Regions from separate parts of the Sinorhizobium sp. KGO-5 genome, predicted to be linked through region 2. Evidence: predicted binding sites of a transcription regulator. Region 2 holds the regulator's gene; each other region holds the start of a gene.
The links. The regulator LexA, encoded in region 2, represses DNA repair genes until DNA is damaged. The targets are predictions, from matches to a motif close to TGTTCNNNNTGTGTTCNG.
Positions count from the first base shown of each region.

Region 1: recA (recombinase RecA) is a predicted target of LexA. The motif match lies at 2,768-2,785, and genes of this name have one in related genera.
Region 3: BHD07_RS27780 (ATP-dependent helicase) is a predicted target of LexA. The motif match lies at 3,242-3,259, and genes of this name have one in related genera.
Region 4: BHD07_RS03560 (YifB family Mg chelatase-like AAA ATPase) is a predicted target of LexA. The motif match lies at 2,814-2,831, and genes of this name have one in related genera.

Region 1 is NZ_BDIZ01000005.1:46,197-50,848, forward strand. It holds gene cckA (cell cycle histidine kinase CckA) at 1-430, shown strand, start outside; gene BHD07_RS20695 (pseudouridine-5'-phosphate glycosidase) at 552-1,481, opposite strand; gene BHD07_RS20700 (carbohydrate kinase family protein) at 1,617-2,576, opposite strand; gene recA (recombinase RecA) at 2,911-3,996, shown strand; gene alaS (alanine--tRNA ligase) at 4,235-4,652, shown strand, end outside.
Region 2 is NZ_BDIZ01000005.1:275,803-280,454, reverse strand. It holds gene BHD07_RS21980 (hypothetical protein) at 381-593, shown strand; tRNA gene BHD07_RS21975 (tRNA-Ser) at 788-877, shown strand; tRNA gene BHD07_RS21970 (tRNA-Ala) at 1,146-1,221, shown strand; gene BHD07_RS21965 (hypothetical protein) at 1,416-1,580, shown strand; gene lexA (transcriptional repressor LexA) at 1,789-2,505, shown strand; tRNA gene BHD07_RS21955 (tRNA-Cys) at 2,724-2,797, shown strand; gene BHD07_RS21950 (calcium-binding protein) at 2,844-3,923, opposite strand; gene BHD07_RS21945 (hypothetical protein) at 4,321-4,652, shown strand, end outside.
Region 3 is NZ_BDIZ01000011.1:12,100-16,751, forward strand. It holds gene BHD07_RS27770 (phosphoribosyltransferase) at 1-50, shown strand, start outside; gene BHD07_RS27775 (GNAT family N-acetyltransferase) at 134-595, shown strand; gene BHD07_RS27780 (ATP-dependent helicase) at 647-3,199, opposite strand; gene BHD07_RS27785 (carboxymuconolactone decarboxylase family protein) at 3,324-3,734, opposite strand; gene BHD07_RS27790 (cyclase family protein) at 3,751-4,572, opposite strand.
Region 4 is NZ_BDIZ01000001.1:748,707-753,358, reverse strand. It holds gene cysK (cysteine synthase A) at 1-955, shown strand, start outside; gene BHD07_RS03560 (YifB family Mg chelatase-like AAA ATPase) at 1,145-2,677, opposite strand; gene gshB (glutathione synthase) at 2,858-3,805, opposite strand; gene BHD07_RS03550 (YraN family protein) at 3,997-4,365, opposite strand; gene rsmI (16S rRNA (cytidine(1402)-2'-O)-methyltransferase) at 4,355-4,652, opposite strand, start outside.

The DNA.
Region 1 (4,652 bases), 230 kb from region 2:
GGCGAGGAGCGAACCGGTTGCGGTGCCGATGCCTCGGGCCGAGCCTGCCGACCTGACCGGGGATTCGGCGGTCGTGCTGCTCGTCGAGGACGAGGAAGCGGTCCGGCGCGGCGGCAAGCGCATGCTGGAGACGCGCGGCTATACGGTTCACGAAGCGGGATCGGGTATCGAAGCGCTGGAGATCATGGACGAACTCGAAGGCGCCGTCGATATCGTCGTCTCCGACGTCGTGATGCCGGAGATGGACGGGCCGACGCTGCTGCGCGAGCTGCGCAAGACATATCCGGACCTGAAGTTCATCTTCGTATCCGGCTATGCCGAAGATGCTTTTGCGCGAAATCTGCCGGCCGACGCGAAGTTCGGCTTCCTGCCGAAGCCCTTCTCGCTGAAGCAACTTGCCGTCGCCGTGCGCGAGATGCTCGACAGCTGACGAGGTTTCTCCTCCGAACCTGTGCTCTTCGCCGTTTGCCGGCATCTTCCCCATTTCGATAGGGAGAAGGGCAAACGGCGGCGCGGCAGATCCCCTTCGCCTTCCTATTCCATTTCTGCGGTTACTTCGCAGCGAGTGCGACAGCGATCCCGGCGGCAAGGCGCGCATTGTTCTCGACCAGCGCGATATTGGTTTCCAGGCTGCGCCCGTCCGTCAAACGGAAGAGGTTGTCGAGCAGATACGGTGTGACCGCCTTGCCGGAAATGCCCTCGCTCGCCGCATTGTCCAGTGCGCGGGTGATATAGATCTCCATCTCCTCGCGCGGGATTTCGCTTTGTTCAGGCACCGGATTGGCGACAAGCATTCCGCCGTCGATCCCGAGCAACTCGCGCGTCCGCTGGAAACTGGCGATTGCCGCCGGGCTGTTCAGCATCAGCGGGCTCTTGAGGCCGGATTCACGCGACCAGAAGGCCGGGAAGTTCTCGCTGTCATAGGTCACGACAGGGACACCGCGGGTTTCGAGCACTTCGAGCGTCTTGGGAATGTCCAGAATGGCCTTGGCGCCGGCACAGACGACAATGACGCCGGTACGTGCGAGTTCGTCCAGGTCCGCCGATATGTCGAAGCTCTGCTCCGCTCCGCGGTGAACACCGCCGATGCCGCCGGTCGCAAAAACCCGGATGCCGGCACGGGCAGCGGCGATCATCGTTGCGGCAACGGTCGTGGCTCCGGTGCGGCGTTCGGCGATCGCAAAGGCGAGGTCGGCGCGCGAAAGTTTCATCGCGCCCTGCGTCTTCGACAGCGCCTCCAGTTTGGCATCGTCCAGACCGATATGGAGGACCCCGTGGATTACGGCGATGGTCGCGGGCACGGCACCCTGTTCGCGGATGATCGTCTCGACGCTGCGGGCCATGTCGAGGTTGCCGGGATAGGGCATGCCATGCGTGATGATCGTGGATTCCAGCGCGACGATCGGCGCACCTCGTTGCTTGGCGGCCGCGACTTCATCTGAATATTCCATCGGCAGGGACGGGGAGGAGGGTTTGGTCATGATCGTTTCCTTGATTGATGACATCCGACGGCAAATTGCATCGGGGGTGCCTGATCGATTCCGGTGCCTGGAGCAGAGGGTGCGGAAGAACCGCCCGCATTCCGCGCTACCCGGCTCCCATTCAGCTGCCAATTCTCATGCCAGCATTTCCGCTTCCGGCACAAGGCGCAGCACTTGCTCCAGCTTGTCAGGCAGCATCTCTTCGGAGGCAGCGTAGGGCGAATGCAGCGTTATGACGGCGGCCGCCATGCCCCGGCGCAGGCAGTCGGCAAGATCCGCACCGGCAAGCCGGGCGGCGAGAAAGCCCGAGGCAAGCGCATCGCCGGCGCCGGTGACGTCGGCAAGTGCTGAAAGAGCCGGCGGCGTAGCGAGGCAGGCACCCTTGCCGTCGAAGGCGACCGCGGCCCGGCCTCCGCGCGTCACGACACCGCCGGAAAGACCGGCGGAGCGCAGCAGCAACGGCCATTCCGCGGCGGTTGCGGCCTCGGTGCCGGTCAGTGCGCGCGCCTCCGCCTCGTTCATGAACAGGAAATCGAGCCCGTCGAGGCACGCGCGGTAGCGGACCACCTTTGCCGGAGAAACGGCGATACCGGCACGGAGCGGGCTGGACTTCGCGGCGATGCCGGCAAGCGCCGTCAATGTCTCCTCCGGCAGATTGGCGTCCATCAGCACGAGTTCGCTCGCCGCTAAAATCTCGCGCGTGGTCCGCTGCTGCAGCCGGCGCGGCGTAAACAGAGCATAGAGGTCCATGTCCGCGAGCGCGATGACGAGGTTGCCGTCGTTTTCCAGGATTGCCGTATAGCTCGGCGTCTTGCGATCGAGAAAGGTGAAAGGGCGATCGATCACACCGGCAGCTTCCGCAGCGGCCGCCACCGTGTCGCCGGCGGGATCGCCGCCCCGCGGGCTGATCATGGTTACGCGATGGCCGAGGCGCGCGAGATTTCTCGCTGCATTGAAGCCGCCGCCCCCGGCTTCCTCAAACCAGGTGCCCGGATTGCTCGCGCCCGGTGTCGTCGCGCCGCTGATCCGGCCGCGCCGGTCGATATGAGCGCCGCCAAAAACGGCTATGTTCTGCGACTTCACCTGTGCTTGCATCTGGTCCTCGATGAAGGGCGGAGAAAAGGTGGCGAAGTCTCTCTTCCGCCGGCATTCCGATCTATCGTTTCGGACTACCTTTTAGGGCTTTGTCCGGCTTTGATCCATCGTGAATCACGAAGCGAATCGGGGCGGCGCGTGAAAGCCGGCATGCGTTGACGCGCAACTTGTGGATACTGTGGACGAAAGGCGTGAACAAGAATCGAACGTAGTGAAATATGCCGTGCAATTTCAATTGCTTGACGTGCCATTGCCAAGTTGGAACAAAACATGTACAAAAAGGCTTGCGGCGGCTTCATTGCCTCGATAGCTCCAATAACCTAAAGGTGGACCAATGGCACAAAATTCTTTGCGGCTCGTAGAGGACAAATCGGTGGACAAAAGCAAGGCACTTGAAGCGGCTCTTTCCCAGATCGAACGTTCGTTCGGTAAGGGATCGATCATGAAGCTCGGAGCGAAGGACAGCGTAGTTGAGATCGAAACCGTCTCCACCGGTTCGCTCGGCCTCGACATCGCGCTCGGCATCGGCGGCCTGCCGAAAGGCCGCATCATCGAGATCTATGGACCGGAAAGCTCGGGCAAGACCACGCTGGCGCTGCAGACCATTGCCGAGGCACAGAAGAAGGGCGGCATCTGCGGCTTCGTCGATGCCGAACACGCACTCGATCCGGTCTATGCGCGAAAGCTCGGGGTGGATCTCGAAAATCTTCTGATTTCGCAGCCAGATACGGGCGAGCAGGCGCTGGAAATCACCGATACGCTGGTCCGTTCGGGTGCGATCGACATTCTCGTCATCGATTCGGTGGCCGCACTCGTGCCGCGCGCCGAAATCGAGGGCGAGATGGGCGACAGTCTGCCGGGCATGCAGGCGCGCCTCATGAGCCAGGCGCTGCGCAAGCTTACGGCATCGATCTCCAAGTCAAACTGCATGGTGATCTTCATCAACCAGATCCGCATGAAGATCGGCGTGATGTTCGGCTCGCCGGAAACGACGACGGGCGGCAATGCGCTCAAGTTCTACGCCTCGGTGCGCCTCGACATTCGCCGTATCGGCTCGGTCAAGGAGCGCGAGGAAGTCGTCGGCAACCAGACCCGCGTCAAGGTCGTCAAGAACAAGATGGCACCGCCCTTCAAGCAGGTCGAGTTCGACATCATGTATGGCGAAGGCGTTTCGAAGACGGGCGAATTGATCGATCTCGGCGTCAAGGCGGGCATCGTCGAGAAATCGGGCGCCTGGTTTTCCTATAACAGCCAGCGGCTCGGCCAGGGACGGGAAAACGCCAAGCTCTTCCTGCGGGAGAATCCCGAACTGTTGCGTGAAATCGAGACGGCTCTGCGGCAGAATGCCGGTCTCATCGCCGACCGGTTCCTGGAGAATGGCGGGCCGGAAAGCGACGGCGACGAAGCCGCCGACATGTAATCGGCAGCAACCGTCTGGTTGAAGCATGCGAAGCCGGCCGTCGTCACCCGCGGCCGGTTTTTTGCTGCCCGCTGGACAGCATGAAATGCGGACGATAAAAGCCTGTGGTTCCGACGGCTCGGCCGGCGGGAGGCGTGACGTGATTGAATGCGACGCGCCTAAGCGCGGGGTTGAAAAGTGCGGCTTGCAGCCTGGAGAGATCGGGCTGCCGCCGGAGTGTACACAGATAGGACGCAAGATGAGCGGCGTGAATGAAATCCGGTCGATGTTCCTCGACTATTTCCGCAAGAACGGTCACGAGGTCGTGCCGTCCAGCCCACTCGTGCCGCGCAACGACCCGACATTGATGTTCACCAATGCGGGCATGGTGCAGTTCAAGAATGTGTTCACCGGCCTCGAGCAGCGACCCTATTCGACCGCGGCGACGGCGCAGAAATGCGTGCGCGCCGGCGGCAAGCATAACGACCTCGACAATGTCGGCTACACCGCCCGTCACCACACCTTCTTCGAGATGCTCGGCAATTTCTCCTTCGGCGACTATTTCAAGGAGCGCGCGATCGAGCTTGCCTGGAACCTGATCACCAAGGAATACGGGCTCGATGCCAAGCGTCTGCTCGTCACGGTGTACCATACCGACGACGAGGCCTTCGGCCTTT
Region 2 (4,652 bases):
CGCGCAACGATCGTCGCAATCGTGCAGTAGTTCCCCCCGCGAGAATTTCGCCGTCCCGAAACGGAACAGTCGAACAATCATGACAACAACAAGGCGAAATTGCGAACCGGAGGACGAACGGAGGCAAAAAAACGCTCGCTATGGTTTACGAAACGTAAATGAGTCGCTGGACCATGGTCCGATAGAGCGCGCCAAAGGTCCGAAACCCGTTGCCGGGTTTCCCTGCCGATACATATCGCAATAAGCACCCGCGTGGCTCGTCGGCCGCGGGGTGCGGCGGCCTCAGAGCTGGCCGAAGCTTCCCGTCGGTGCAACTCTGAGGCTCCGTCCCCGGTTGGCGTGGTGCCCGTGCTCCGGCCCAAGTCCGAGAGGATCTCGCAATGGACGACAGATACGATTATGGGCCGCCGGAGCGACGGGCGGCAACCGGCCTCCCCCTAGGCATAATGCTCCTGTCGATGTTGGCGATTGCCGTTTATCTGCTTGCCGGAGCGGCGCTCCTGGACGGCAGAAGCCGGGATGTCGCGACCTACGTCGCCCGGGCAGGCGACGAAAGTCCGACTGCGGCGCCGGACAGCGGACTCCGCCCGTGACGATGGCCCACAACCGTGCCACGGGCGTATGCGGCGCGGCACGCCTCGAATGCAAGCAAATGCTCCGGAGCAAGTTGACGCTGTGATCAAAGCTGCTAAAAAGCCAGCCGTTGGTGAATGGGCAGCAAACCCGGTAGCGATCGCCGGTCCATCGAGAACTCGGAAACGAATTTCACGAAGCTCCGCAATCACCTGGAAGAGTGGCCGAGCGGTTTAAGGCACCGGTCTTGAAAACCGGCGTGCGTGAAAGCGTACCGTGGGTTCGAATCCCACCTCTTCCGCCATTTCAGAATTGATCCGGGCACGCCGGAATTCCCAGCTTCTCGTCACTGATGGCCGTCTTCCCCACCCGCAAGGCTCGTGGCTGCCCTGCCCTTCCGACGCTTTGCGTCACCTGCAGGAGCGGAAGAAGCTGCTTTGGGACTCCATCGCGAAGGGGCGATATTCGGATGGGTGAATTGCAGCGTGCCCTACCGGGCGGCAAGGGTGAAGCCGGCAAACGGAATGCACTGGTGCGCGGGGCCGAAAAATCTTATACAATGGGTGACCAGTGGGGTCGTAGCTCAGTTGGGAGAGCGCCGCAATCGCACTGCGGAGGTCGAGGGTTCGACTCCCTTCGACTCCACCATTCCCCTCTTTTGTCCAGCCCGGAGACCCAGGTAACGGATCTTACCTGAGCTAACATCCACCGATGCCGGACGTCAGGTTGCGGAGCCCGGGCGATGCCGCGGCTCGGCTGCGCTTGCCAAAAAAGCTGATTTGAGAGAAAGTTTTAGTCTGACCCGTTCGAGGTCTGGGCAACTCCCGCGAGTGGAGAAAAACATGCCTGTTAAATCTTTGGTGGCAGCCGTAATTTTTTCCCTCTTCGCCCTTTCGGGGTGCGCCAGCACAGGCTCGACCAACACGACCTATACCCAGTGGTACGGGCCCTATCCCGAGCCTGAATTCGACGTTCTTACGCCGGGCGGACTGCGGCTTGCCTATTAGCATGGCGTAGGCGAGCGACTGGGCCGGCCGCTGTAAGTGAGCGTACGCCCCTGCCCCCAGATTCCGAGCGATCGCCATCGCACGCCGGATGGAAAGCGGACAGGCATTCAGCAGCAAGCGGTATTCACGGAATTTTAGGCACTTGCGGAACACATATGGAACAGATAGGTTCTGTTCTTGATTTGTTTCGCGATTCTGGAGTGACGCCATGCTGACCCGCAAGCAACAGGAATTGCTTCTGTTCATTCATGAACGAATGAAGGAATCCGGGGTTCCGCCGTCCTTCGACGAGATGAAAGATGCCCTGGACCTTGCCTCCAAATCGGGCATCCATCGTCTGATCACCGCACTCGAAGAGCGCGGGTTCATTCGCCGGCTACCGAATCGCGCTCGAGCCCTCGAAGTCATCAAGCTGCCGGAGGCCTATGCCGGTGTTTCGCAGGTCCGCCGCGGCTTTTCGCCGAGCGTGATCGAAGGCAGTCTGGGCAAGCCTGCGGCCCCGCCCCCCGCACCGAAACCGGCGCCCCCGGCCGAGATCGCATCGGTCGCTGTCCCGGTCATGGGCCGCATTGCCGCCGGCGTGCCGATTTCCGCAATCCAGAACAACATGCACGATATTTCCGTACCGGTCGAAATGATCGGCAGCGGCGAGCACTACGCTCTCGAGATCAAGGGTGATTCGATGATCGAGGCCGGCATCCTCGATGGCGATACGGTGATCATCCGGAACGGAAGCACTGCCACCCCCGGGGATATCGTCGTCGCCCTGATCGACGACGAGGAAGCAACTCTGAAGCGTTTCCGTCGCAAGGGCGCCTCTATTGCGCTCGAAGCCGCCAATCCGGCTTACGAGACACGGATATTCGGTCCGGATCGGGTCAAGATCCAAGGCAGGCTTGTCGGCCTCATCCGGCGGTACCACTAGCCTCCCGACGAGGTGTGCAGGCGTTTCCCACGGAAGTACGCAATTTCAAAGCGTTAGAAGTGGGCGCATTGCGCCTTGGGGCGCTATGGCCACGCCTCCACAGAACCGAAGCCATATTTATACAGAATAAAAAAGACCCTATTCCAAATGTACCCTCTTGCGGATTGCGGGCAATCATTCTAAATCCGCGCCACGATTTGAAAATCGCAGATCGTAGAGGCCTCGTGGCGGAGTGGTGACGCAGAGGACTGCAAATCCTTGTACCCCGGTTCAATTCCGGGCGAGGCCTCCAAAAAACCACCCCTATTCAGCTTTGTTACCGACAAATCTTACCTGCGTCAGACGAAGGCGAACTCCGCGCCCGCAAAGACGAAGTTGGCAGCGCTGAGGTCGGCAGCGTGGATGCCGATCAGAGTGACCTGATCGACCGTGCCATTCAACTGCAGGACAGCGTTCCCGTCAGCATCGTTGCCGATGTTGGGCAAAAAATCAGCGAAGTCGTCGTAGCCATAGCCAGCGATTTGGATGACGTCCTTGTCCAATTCGAAGTCGAAGATCTCATCCCGACCACTGTTTCGTGAAAACAGGAACTGATCGGCACCGGTCTCGACCGCGAAGCCTGCGGTCAGTCGACCATCACCCCAGAGCTGATCGTTACCGGTGCCGCCGATCAAGAGGTCGTTCCCACCCGCGGTGTCCACGCCGACCTCTGCATCGCCATACAGGACATCATTGCCTTTGCCTCCGTCGAGCAGGTCGTCGCCGCCACTGCCGCCACGTGAGAAAAGAACGTCTCCAACGAGAAAGTCATTGCCCGAACCACCATACAGGTGGTCGTTGCCGCCAATGCCGGATTCCACGACGCCCTGGTCGAGGCCATCCCCGTAGAGCTTGTCATGGCCCTCTCCGCCCTGGAGGCGATCGTTCCCGCCAACGAAAAAATCGCCCAGGGAGAAAGCGTCGCCCGAGAGAGTATCGTCTCCGGCGCCGCCGTCGAGCCAGTCGTCTCCACCACGTCCGCTGAGGCAATCGTAGCCATCGCCATAGAGTGTATCGTTGCCTTTGCCGCCCGAGAGACGATCATTCCCTCCGGCGACGGTAGCGGAATCAATCGCATCGATCTGGAAGGCATCGCCGTACAGCGTGTCGTCGCCGGCGCCGCCGTCGAGCTGGTCGTCGCCACCACGCCCCTGATTGGAGATCGTCCAAGCGTCGCCGAAGAGCGTGTCGTTGCCCCCAAGGCCGTCAAGGCTGTCGCGGCCACCCTGCCCCGAAGACAGGAAGCCGCCGATTTCGGAGACTCCTAGGCTATTGCCGGTCGTGAACGGGTCTCCGAAGATAATATCCGGATCGTTCGTTCCGAAGATGTGGTTGTCCAGCCCGAGCCAAGGGGCGATGCCACCGATCAGATGCGCCATTTTTCTCTCCACAGTGCTGTAAAGTAGGCGATGCTCGTCTTGGGAAACCCGGACGGCCTTCGCGGCGCCGACTTCGTCGGGCTCCGTCGGAGTGACGAGCTAACGCTATGAAAATACCGACTTCCTACGGAAGACCGTTACACCCTTTTCCTGAAAGCGCTCCAATGTTGCCGAACGTGATGTTCCTGTCTATTGACCACTTTGGATTAACTACAAGTTGTACTTTGCGACCACACTCAGCGTCCGGATACTGGAAGAAGGACGAGCTCGCCCACGCTCCCGAAGACGTCCGCGAAGGGCGAAACCTCGAGGATCGTGTGGTCTCGTGATCGGCGGTTGTGATATAGCGGTCCGTCGGCCGGCCTCATCGGGAGGGCGGCACTCGAAGCGCGACGTGATGGATATTCCTTGGGGCTACATTCAGCGCCACTTCGATTGGCTCGGGCATGTGGTCGAGGGCTTCTGTATTGCAGCAGTCGTCGCCCTCCTGTTCATGGCGATTGCACCGAGAAGGCTGGCGCTGATCATCGGCCTCGCCTTCGCCATCGGACACTTCCACGGCCGCGAGAAACGTGATTTCGAGATCAGCGCAAAGCTGCCGCCGCCTCACCTGGAGGGCTATGAAATGTGGAGGTGGAGTTGGGACCAGGCGACCGATTTCTGGCCGGTCGCTTTGGTCCTCGCCTGCGTCATTGTCGCCCTCCTGCCCAAACGACGTCGAAAGCCGCG
Region 3 (4,652 bases), on a different contig from region 2:
CCACGGATGCCGAGGTGATCGCGCTGCTGAGACAGGCGAGGGGCGGATAAACGGGGTCTTGCGCTGGGGCGGTGACACAGGCTTCCGGCAAAGATAGTTGTAGTGCGCCTGAATTTGCGAACGGGGATTGAGAATGTCCGACTATCTTGCCATACGCCCGATAACGCGCCTCGACTATGAGCAGTGGCTTCCGCTTTGGAACGGCTACAACGCCTTTTACGGCCGAGCCGGTGAAACGGCGCTCCATCCCGACATCACCCAGATGACCTGGTCGCGCTTCTTCGATGCCTATGAGCCGATGCATGCGCTGGTCGCCGAAAGCGAAGGGCGGCTCATCGGATTGACGCACTATATTTTCCACCGCAGCACGACGTCGATCCAGCCGAATTGCTATCTGCAGGACCTTTTCACCGACGAGGCCGGCCGCGGCAAGGGGGTCGGCCGGGCGCTTATCAACGGCGTCTACGAAGCGGCGAAACGCGCGGGGTCGCCGCGCGTCTATTGGCTGACCCACGAGACCAACCACACGGCGATGCAGCTTTACGACAAGGTGGCCGAGAAGTCGGGCTTCGTCATGTATCGAAAGATGTTTTGAGGCCTGGGATAGGGTAGAGCGGAAAAGCGCTGCACATTTTTCCGGAAGTGCTTACACCGGCTCTACGAACCCATCCAGCACACGCTTCTGCCCGGCGCGGTCGAAATCGATCGTCAGCTTATTACCCTCGATCGCCGCGATGTTGCCGTTGCCGAACTTGATGTGGAAGACCCGGTCGCCGACATTGAAACGGGAGGGCTCGGCGCTCGTCGACTTGGCGACGAGCTCGCCTTCGATGGTGCGGGTGCGAGGCCCTGATTCGCCGTAACCGATGCGTTCGATGGCGTGGCCGGAGCGGGTGCCCCAATTGTCGCGGGTGGCGTCCGAGCGGTGCTGCTGGGCGCGCTTCCAGCCGGGCGTCTGATAATTGTTTTCGAAGGGATCGGCCTTGTCGAAGCGCGACTGGCCGTAACCGCCGCGACCGTAACCGCCATAAGAGACCTCCTGTTCGGCGACTTCCACATGGGCGAGCGGCAACTCGTCGAGGAAGCGTGAGGGAAGCGTCGATTGCCAGAGGCCGTGGATGCGGCGGTTCGAAACGAACCAGATATGACAGCGGCGCTTGGCGCGGGTGATGCCGACATAGGCGAGGCGGCGTTCCTCCTCCAGACCTGCGCGGCCGCCCTCGTCCAGGGCGCGCTGATGCGGGAACAGCCCTTCCTCCCACCCCGGCAGGAAGACGGTGTCGAATTCCAGCCCTTTGGCCGAATGCAGCGTCATGATGGAGACGGCGTCCATATTCTCGTTCTGCTCGGCGTCCATCACGAGGGCGACGTGCTCGAGAAAGCCGCGCATGGACTCGAAGGCTTCCATCGAACGGATGAGTTCCTTCAGGTTTTCCAGGCGCCCGGGCGCTTCGGCCGATTTGTCGGCCTGCCACATGGCGGTATAGCCGCTCTCGTCGAGGATCTGCTCTGCAAGTTCGGTGTGCGGCGTCGATTCGAGCAAAGCCTGCCAGCGGCGGAAATCGGCGACGACGTCGAAGAGGCCCTTGCGCGCCTTCGGCTTCAATTCGTCCGTCTCGACGATCTCGCTCGCCGCGGCCAGCATCGGGATGTCGCGGGCCCGGGCGTAGTCGTGCAGGGTGCGGACGGTCGTCTCGCCGAGGCCACGCTTCGGCGTGTTGACGATCCGCTCGAAGGCGAGATCGTCGGCGGGCTGACAGACGAGGCGGAAATAGGCCATGGCATCGCGAATTTCGAGGCGCTCATAGAAGCGAGGACCGCCGATGACGCGATAGTTGAGGCCGAGCGTGACGAAGCGGTCTTCGAACTCGCGCATCTGGAAAGAGGCCCGCACGAGGATCGATATGTCGTTCAGGTTGTGCTTCTTGCGCTGGAGCTGCTCGATCTCTTCGCCGATCGCGCGAGCCTCCTCCTCGGAATCCCAGGCGGCATGAACATGCACTTTCTCGTCGTCGGGATTGGTGCGTTCGGTAAAGAGCGTCTTGCCGAGCCGGCCCTCGTTATGGGCAATCAGATGCGCCGCCGCGCCGAGGATATGCTCGGTCGAGCGGTAGTTGCGCTCCAGCTTGATGACCTTGGCGCCGGGGAAATCCTTCTCGAAGCGAAGAATGTTGTCCACCTCGGCGCCGCGCCAGCCATAGATCGACTGGTCGTCGTCGCCGACGCAGCAAATGTTGACGGTGGGCTTTCTCTCTTCGGCGCCAGGGGAATGCCCCTCCCCAACCGCTCCCCACGAGGGGGAGGGGCTGGACTGCGGCGCCGCAGGGCTTGGGGAGGGGTTGTTCTTCCCGGAACCCTGCGTCCGCTGGGCCAGCAGCCTCAGCCACATATATTGCGCCGTGTTGGTATCCTGGTACTCGTCGACGAGGATGTAGCGGAACTTGGCGTGATACTCCTTCAGCACGTCCGGATTGGCGCGGAACATGCGGATCGGATGCAGCAGCAGATCGCCGAAATCGCAGGCATTCAGGGTCAGCAGCCGGTTCTGGTAGGCGGCATAGAGCTCGCGGCCCTTGCCGTTGGCAAAGGCGCGGGCATCGCCTTCCGGGATTTGCGACGGGTCCAGGCCCTTGTTCTTCCAGGTGTCGATCATGCCGGCGAACTGCTTGGCCGGCCAGCGCTTGTCGTCGAGACCCTCCGCCTGGATGAGCTGCTTGATAAGTCGAACGACATCGTCGGTGTCGAGGATGGTGAAGTCGGACCGCAGGCCTACCAGTTCGGCATGGCGGCGGAGGAGCTTGACCCCGATCGAGTGGAAGGTGCCGAGCCAGGGCATGCCCTCGACGGCGTGGCCGACGAGCACGCCGATGCGCTCCTTCATTTCCCGCGCCGCCTTGTTGGTGAAGGTGACGGCGAGGATCTGCGAGGGATAGGCGCGGCCGGTCGAAAGGATATGGGCGATCCGCGTCGTCAGAACGCGCGTCTTGCCGGTGCCGGCGCCGGCGAGCACGAGCACCGGACCTTCCAGCGCCTCGACTGCCTCCCGTTGCTCCGGGTTGAGCCCGGAGACATAGTCCGGTCGCTGGGTCTTGTCGCGGGCGGCCATGGCGCGCGCCGCGATGCCGCCGCCGGCGGCCGCGGGTTTCCGCGGCGCGGGTTCCTCGTCGAAAAAGGGAATATCGTCAAAACCTTTGGTCATGCGGCCCAATGTAGTGATTCGGGACCGAAAGGCCAGAAAGGATGTTCTTCTTTTATTCCGGAACCTTCGCCCGCTCGCGCATGCCTGTGGAAAGACTGATGTTCTCAGGTCGGCATGCCGCCGTCTATGTTTTGCCGGACGCGTCGAACACCGGATCGACCGGGACCTGCAGGGCCGTCGCCAGCTGGTTGGTCTTGGCGGCGAGCGAAATGACGCGCAGGAGATCCGCGTGCTCGGCGTCCGTCATTCCCTTGGTCCTTGCGGCGGCGGTGTGGGAATGAATGCAGTAGCCGCAGCCATTGCTCACGGAAACCGCGATATACAGCATTTCCTTCACCAGCGGGTCGAGCGCCGAAGGCGTCGCCATTACCGCCTTGACCTCCGCCCAGGTCCGCTCCAGCAGTTCGGGGTCGAAGGCGAGCCAGAGCCACATATTGTTGATGAAGTCCGATTTCCGAGTCGCCCGGATGTCGTCGAAGACGGCCTTGACGCGTGGGTCGGATTCGGGACCGGATGGCGGCGCCACAGTGCTCATGCTTACTCCATGCGTTTCAAACGAGGGCGAAGACGCGGGCCGGGCCGCCGGTGCCGCCACGGTGCTTTGGTGCGCCGAGGACCAGCGTCGCGCCCTTGGCCGGCACCTTGTCGAGATTGGCGGCCGCCTCGAGGCCCCAGCGGCCTTCCGGCAGCCAGGCGTAATGGGTGGCGAAATCGGGCGAAATGCCGTGATCGAGCGAGAGGGTATCGACGGCGATGCCGGCTGCCTTCGTGTCCTCGATCAGGAACTTGGCTGCTTCCACGTGAAAGCCGGGGAAATGCATCTTACCGGCCGTGTCTGCATTGCGGAACTTGTCGGTACCGAGATGATCCGACCAGCCCGACAGCATGGCGACGCAGGCATTTTCGGGAATGTCTCCATTGGCCGCAATCCACGCCTTGATGTCGTCCGGCGTCAGCTGCGCATCCGGATCGGCGGCCGCCTTCTCGCGGATGTCGACGACGCAGAGCGGCACGAGCAGCTTGTCGAGGGGCAACTCGGCGACTGAAAGGCCGTCGGCGGAGAAGTGCAGCGGCGCGTCGACATGAGTGCCGGTGTGCTCGTTCACCCGAAGTTCGAACAGGTTGAACTTGTGTTCGGCATATTTGAACTTCTGCTCCCGGAAGAATTGCTGCTGACCGAAGAAAGTCGGAAACTCCTCATGAAGTTCATGGGTGAGATCGGTGACGCTGCCGTGGCCGGCGGCAAGCGCCGGAGGTGCGATCCCCATGCCGGCGGCGGCAATGCCTGCCGTACCGACCGCGGCCGCACGGAGCAAACTCCGCCGCGACATCATCCGCTGCTTGACCGATTCCATGACGCATGCATCGCACATTGCCGTCTCCCTTCGTGTCGAGAGCCGGCCCGAAACAGCCGCCGGCGACGAACAGAATAGCCGAGCCACGCAAGCTGTAA
Region 4 (4,652 bases), on a different contig from region 2:
CAAGCCCGGCCGCGGCCGCGTCTTTTCCTCGATAACCGAGACGATCGGCGACACTCCCATCGTGCGGCTGGACAAGCTCGCCAAGGAAAAGGGCGTGAAGGCGAACCTGCTCGCCAAGCTCGAATTCTTCAACCCGATCGGCTCCGTCAAGGACCGCATCGGCGTCGCGATGATCGAATCGCTCGAGGCGCAAGGGAAGATCACGCCCGGCCGTACGACGCTGGTAGAGCCGACTTCGGGCAATACGGGCATAGCACTCGCCTTCGTCGCGGCCGCCAAGGGCTACAGGCTGATCCTCACCATGCCCGAGACGATGTCGGTCGAGCGCCGCAAGATGCTGACGCTTCTCGGCGCCGAACTGGTGCTGACGGAAGGCGCCAAGGGCATGAAGGGCGCAATCGCCAAGGCCCAGGAACTCACCGAGACGCTGCCCGACGCGATCATTCCGCAGCAGTTCGAAAACCCGGCCAATCCGGAAATCCACCGCACGACCACCGCCGAGGAGATCTGGAACGACACGGAAGGCGCAGTCGACATCCTCGTGTCCGGCATCGGCACCGGCGGCACCATCACCGGTGCCGGCCAGGTGCTTAAAGCCCGCAAGCCGTCGGTCAAGGTGATCGCCGTCGAGCCCGAAGAATCCCCTATCCTTTCCGGCGGCGCCCCGGGTCCGCACAAGATCCAGGGTATCGGCGCGGGTTTCGCGCCGGCGATCCTCGACACGAGCGTCTATGACGAAGTCGTCACGGTAAATGCCGGCGAGGCCATAGAGGCGGCGCGGCTCGTCGCGAGACTCGAAGGCGTGCCGGTCGGCATCTCCGCCGGTGCCGCGCTCCAGGCGGCGATAGAGGTGGGACAGCGCGGGGAAAACGCCGGCAAGAATATCGTCGTGATCATACCGTCCTTTGCCGAACGGTATCTTTCGACGGTGCTGTTCGAGGGATTGGGAGCGTAGCGCCGGAGGTGCCGGCGAGCGCCCCTGATCGGCCTGCCGGCCACCTTCTCCCGCAGGCGGGGCGAAGGAACTCGCGGCAAACCCGCAACTCCCTTCTCCTCCGTCGAAATGAAATCAAATCGAACTTTCGGCCCTTTGCCCGGCCTCTCCCGCCCATAGGGTGACGGCTTTTCCATCGACGTCGGCCCCCTACGCGGCGACGGGCAGTCTCTCTCCCGCCACCCTGTAGGAGATCGCTTCGGCGAGATGGATGCGGCCGACCGTCGGCGCCTCGTCGAGGTCGGCGAGGGTGCGGGCGACCTTCAGCACCCGGTGGTAGCCGCGCGCCGAAAATTTCATCTTCTCCGCCGCGTCGCGCAGAAGCTGCAGGCCGGCGGCGTCGGGCTCGGCGATCTTTTCGATCATCGTCGTCGATGAGCGGGCGTTGCTCGTCAGCTCGGGATGACCGAGGCCGGCGAAGCGGTCTCTCTGCAGCTCGCGGGCGCGGGCGACGCGGCGGGCGACGGCGGCGCTCGGCTCGGATGTGCCGGGGCGGATCAAGTCGGCGGCGCTGACGGCCGGGACGTCGACGCGGATATCGATGCGATCCATCAGCGGCCCGGAGATCCGCGCCTGATAATCGGCCATGCAGCGCGGCCCGCGGGCGCAGCTCCGGCCCGGCTCGCCGGCCATGCCGCAGCGGCAGGGATTCATGGCGGCAATGAGCTGGATCGCCGCCGGATAGGTGACGCGATGATTGGCCCGCGCGATGATGCAGGTGGCGGTTTCGAGCGGCTGGCGCAGAGCGTCGAGCGTCTGTGGTGTAAATTCCGGAAGCTCGTCGAGAAAGAGCACGCCGTTATGGGCGAGCGACGCCTCTCCCGGCTTCGCGCGGAAGCCGCCGCCGATCAGCGCCGCCATGGTGGCGGAATGGTGCGGCGCGCGGAAGGGCCGGCGGTCCGAAAGCTTGCCGCCCGGCAATTGCCCGGCGATCGAATGGATCATCGAGACTTCGAGCAGTTCGGCGGGCGAAAGCGGCGGCAGGATGGAGGGGAGCCGCGCCGCAAGCATCGACTTGCCCGACCCGGGCGGGCCGACCATCAGCAGATTGTGATTGCCCGCCGCCGCGACCTCCAGCGCCCGCTTGGCGCTTTCCTGGCCCTTGATGTCGGCAAGATCGGGAAGGCCCTCGGCGGCCGCCCGGACCGCCGGCTCGGGGCGGGAGAGCACCTGCGTGCCGCGGAAATGATTGGCGATGGCGATCAGGCTGCGCGGGGCGAGAATATCGATCTCCGATCCGGCCCAGGCCGCCTCTGGCCCGCTTTCCGCCGGGCAGATCAGCCCCTTGCCGAGCGCATTCGCGCCGATCGCCGCCGGCAGCGCGCCGGCGACGGCTGCGATGGTGCCGTCGAGATTGAGTTCGCCGATAACGACATAGCCGGACAGCGCGTCCGCAGGCACAGCGCCGAGCGCCGCCATCAGGCCGAGCGCGATGGCGAGATCGAAATGGCTTCCTTCTTTCGGTAGGTCCGCCGGCGCCAGATTGACGGTCACCCGCTTGGCGGGAAGCGCCAGTCCCGATGCATGAAGCGCCGCCTGGACGCGCTCGCGGCTTTCGGCCACCGCCTTGTCCGGCAGTCCGACGATCTGCATACCGACCTTGCCGGGTGCAACCATCACCTGGACGTCGACCGGAACGCCCTCGATACCCTGAAACGCAACCGTGCTGACGCGCGCGACCATACTGCCCCCTGATTTCGAGCGGAGCGCGGAGGATCATCGTCCCTCCGCAATCCCGCTCAAGCACGGCGGCCCACACACGCCGTCACAACCAAAACCGGTTGTAACCGCAAATCTTGCACGGAATACGCTTGAAAACAAGAACAATGACAGAACACAAGAGCGAAAGTGGCGGCCCGTAGATCAGGGGCGCTTCTTCTCGATCGCGTCCCAGAGCAGGCTTGCGACATCGGCACCGCCGAACTTCTTCACTTCGCGGATGCCGGTCGGCGAAGTGACATTGATCTCGGTCAGGTAGTCGCCGATGACGTCGATGCCGACGAAGAGGAAGCCGCGTTCCTTCAGCGCCGGGCCGATGCGGTGGCAGATCTCCCGCTCGCGCGCCGTCAGGTCGGTTGCCTCCGCGCGCCCACCCACATGCATGTTGGAGCGCGAATCGTGCTCGGCCGGAACGCGATTGATGGCGCCGACCGGCTCGCCGTCGACGAGCAGGATGCGCTTGTCGCCCTTGCGCACCGCCGGCAGATATTCCTGGGCGATATAGGGCTCGCGGAACATCTGCGCGAACATTTCGAGGAGCGACGAGAAATTGCGGTCGTCACGCGCGGAGTGGAACACGCCGGCGCCGCCATTGCCGTAGAGCGGTTTCAGGATGATGTCGCCCATCTCCTGGCGGAAGCGGGCGATCTCGTCCGGGTCGCGAGTGATCAGGGTCTTGGGCATCAGATCCGGAAACTCGGTCACGAAGATCTTCTCAGGCGAGTTCCTGACCCAGGCCGGATCGTTGACGACCAGCGTCTTCGGGTGCAGCCGTTCGAGCAGATGCGTTGAAGTGATATAGGCCATATCGAATGGCGGATCCTGGCGAAGCAGGATGACGTCCATGGTCGAAAGATCGATCCGCTCCTCTTCGCCGAGGGTGAAGTGGTCGCCCTTGACGTCGCGCAACCGCATCTGCTGCGCGGTCGCATAGACCCTGCCGTCCCGGAGCGACAGCTTTTCGGGCGTGTAGTGGAACAGGCGGTAGCCTCGGGCCTGCGCCTCCAGGCTCATCGCGAAGGTCGAATCGCCCGCAATGGTGATGCCCGAAACATGGTCCATCTGGACCCCGACGTTGACGATTCCTGCCATTTTCCCGTTCCCGATTGGATCCACGATGCGCATAGTTCCTTCGACCGGCGCCGGTCAGAAATCGAATTATACGGCAATTCGACGCGATGCTCCGCCCCTCGTCTTCGCGACGAGGCGGCACCGCCGAAAAGCCCGCAAGATGTAGAATGCGTACCGTGGTTAGGCAAGAAGGCTCCTGCCGCTCCCGCCTATCAAAAGGCGTCCGGCAGGTGTCGCGGCCAGCGCCACGGCGCTACGGCGACAATGTCGTATCGCACCGACAGGCGGTGGAAGTCGCCCTGACGCGACAGCCAGAGATCGCTTGCCGCCCGGATGCGCCGCTGCGCCGTGTCGGTCACGGCGAAGACCGCATCGTCCGGGCTCATCCGGGCCTTTACTTCGACGCAGGCGACCAGATCGCCGCGCCGGGCGATGATGTCGATCTCGCCGAGCCTGGTGCGATAGCGCATGGCAACGATGCGATAGCCCTTGAGCATCAGGCAGAGCGCGGCGCGGTATTCGGCGATGTGGCCCCGCTTCAGCGCCTTCAGCTTGCGGGTGTCCGGTCGCTCAGCCTTCATCGCTATCCTTCAGATGAAGGAGCCGGTCGTAAAGCTCCTTGCGCGCCAGCCCCGTGCGGCGCGCCGCCTCGGTCGCGGCCTTGCCCATCGGCAGGTCGCGGGCGAGTTCCTTGAGCAATGCGTCGACGTCGGCCGCCTCCGGCTGGGGCTTTGCCTCCGGCGGACCGATCACGAGGACGATCTCGCCTTTCACATTGGCGCTTTCGTCGTAACTCGCCGCGAGTTCGCCGAGCGTTCCGCGGCGGAACTCCTCGAAGGTCTTGGTCAGTTCGCGGCAGACGGCCGCC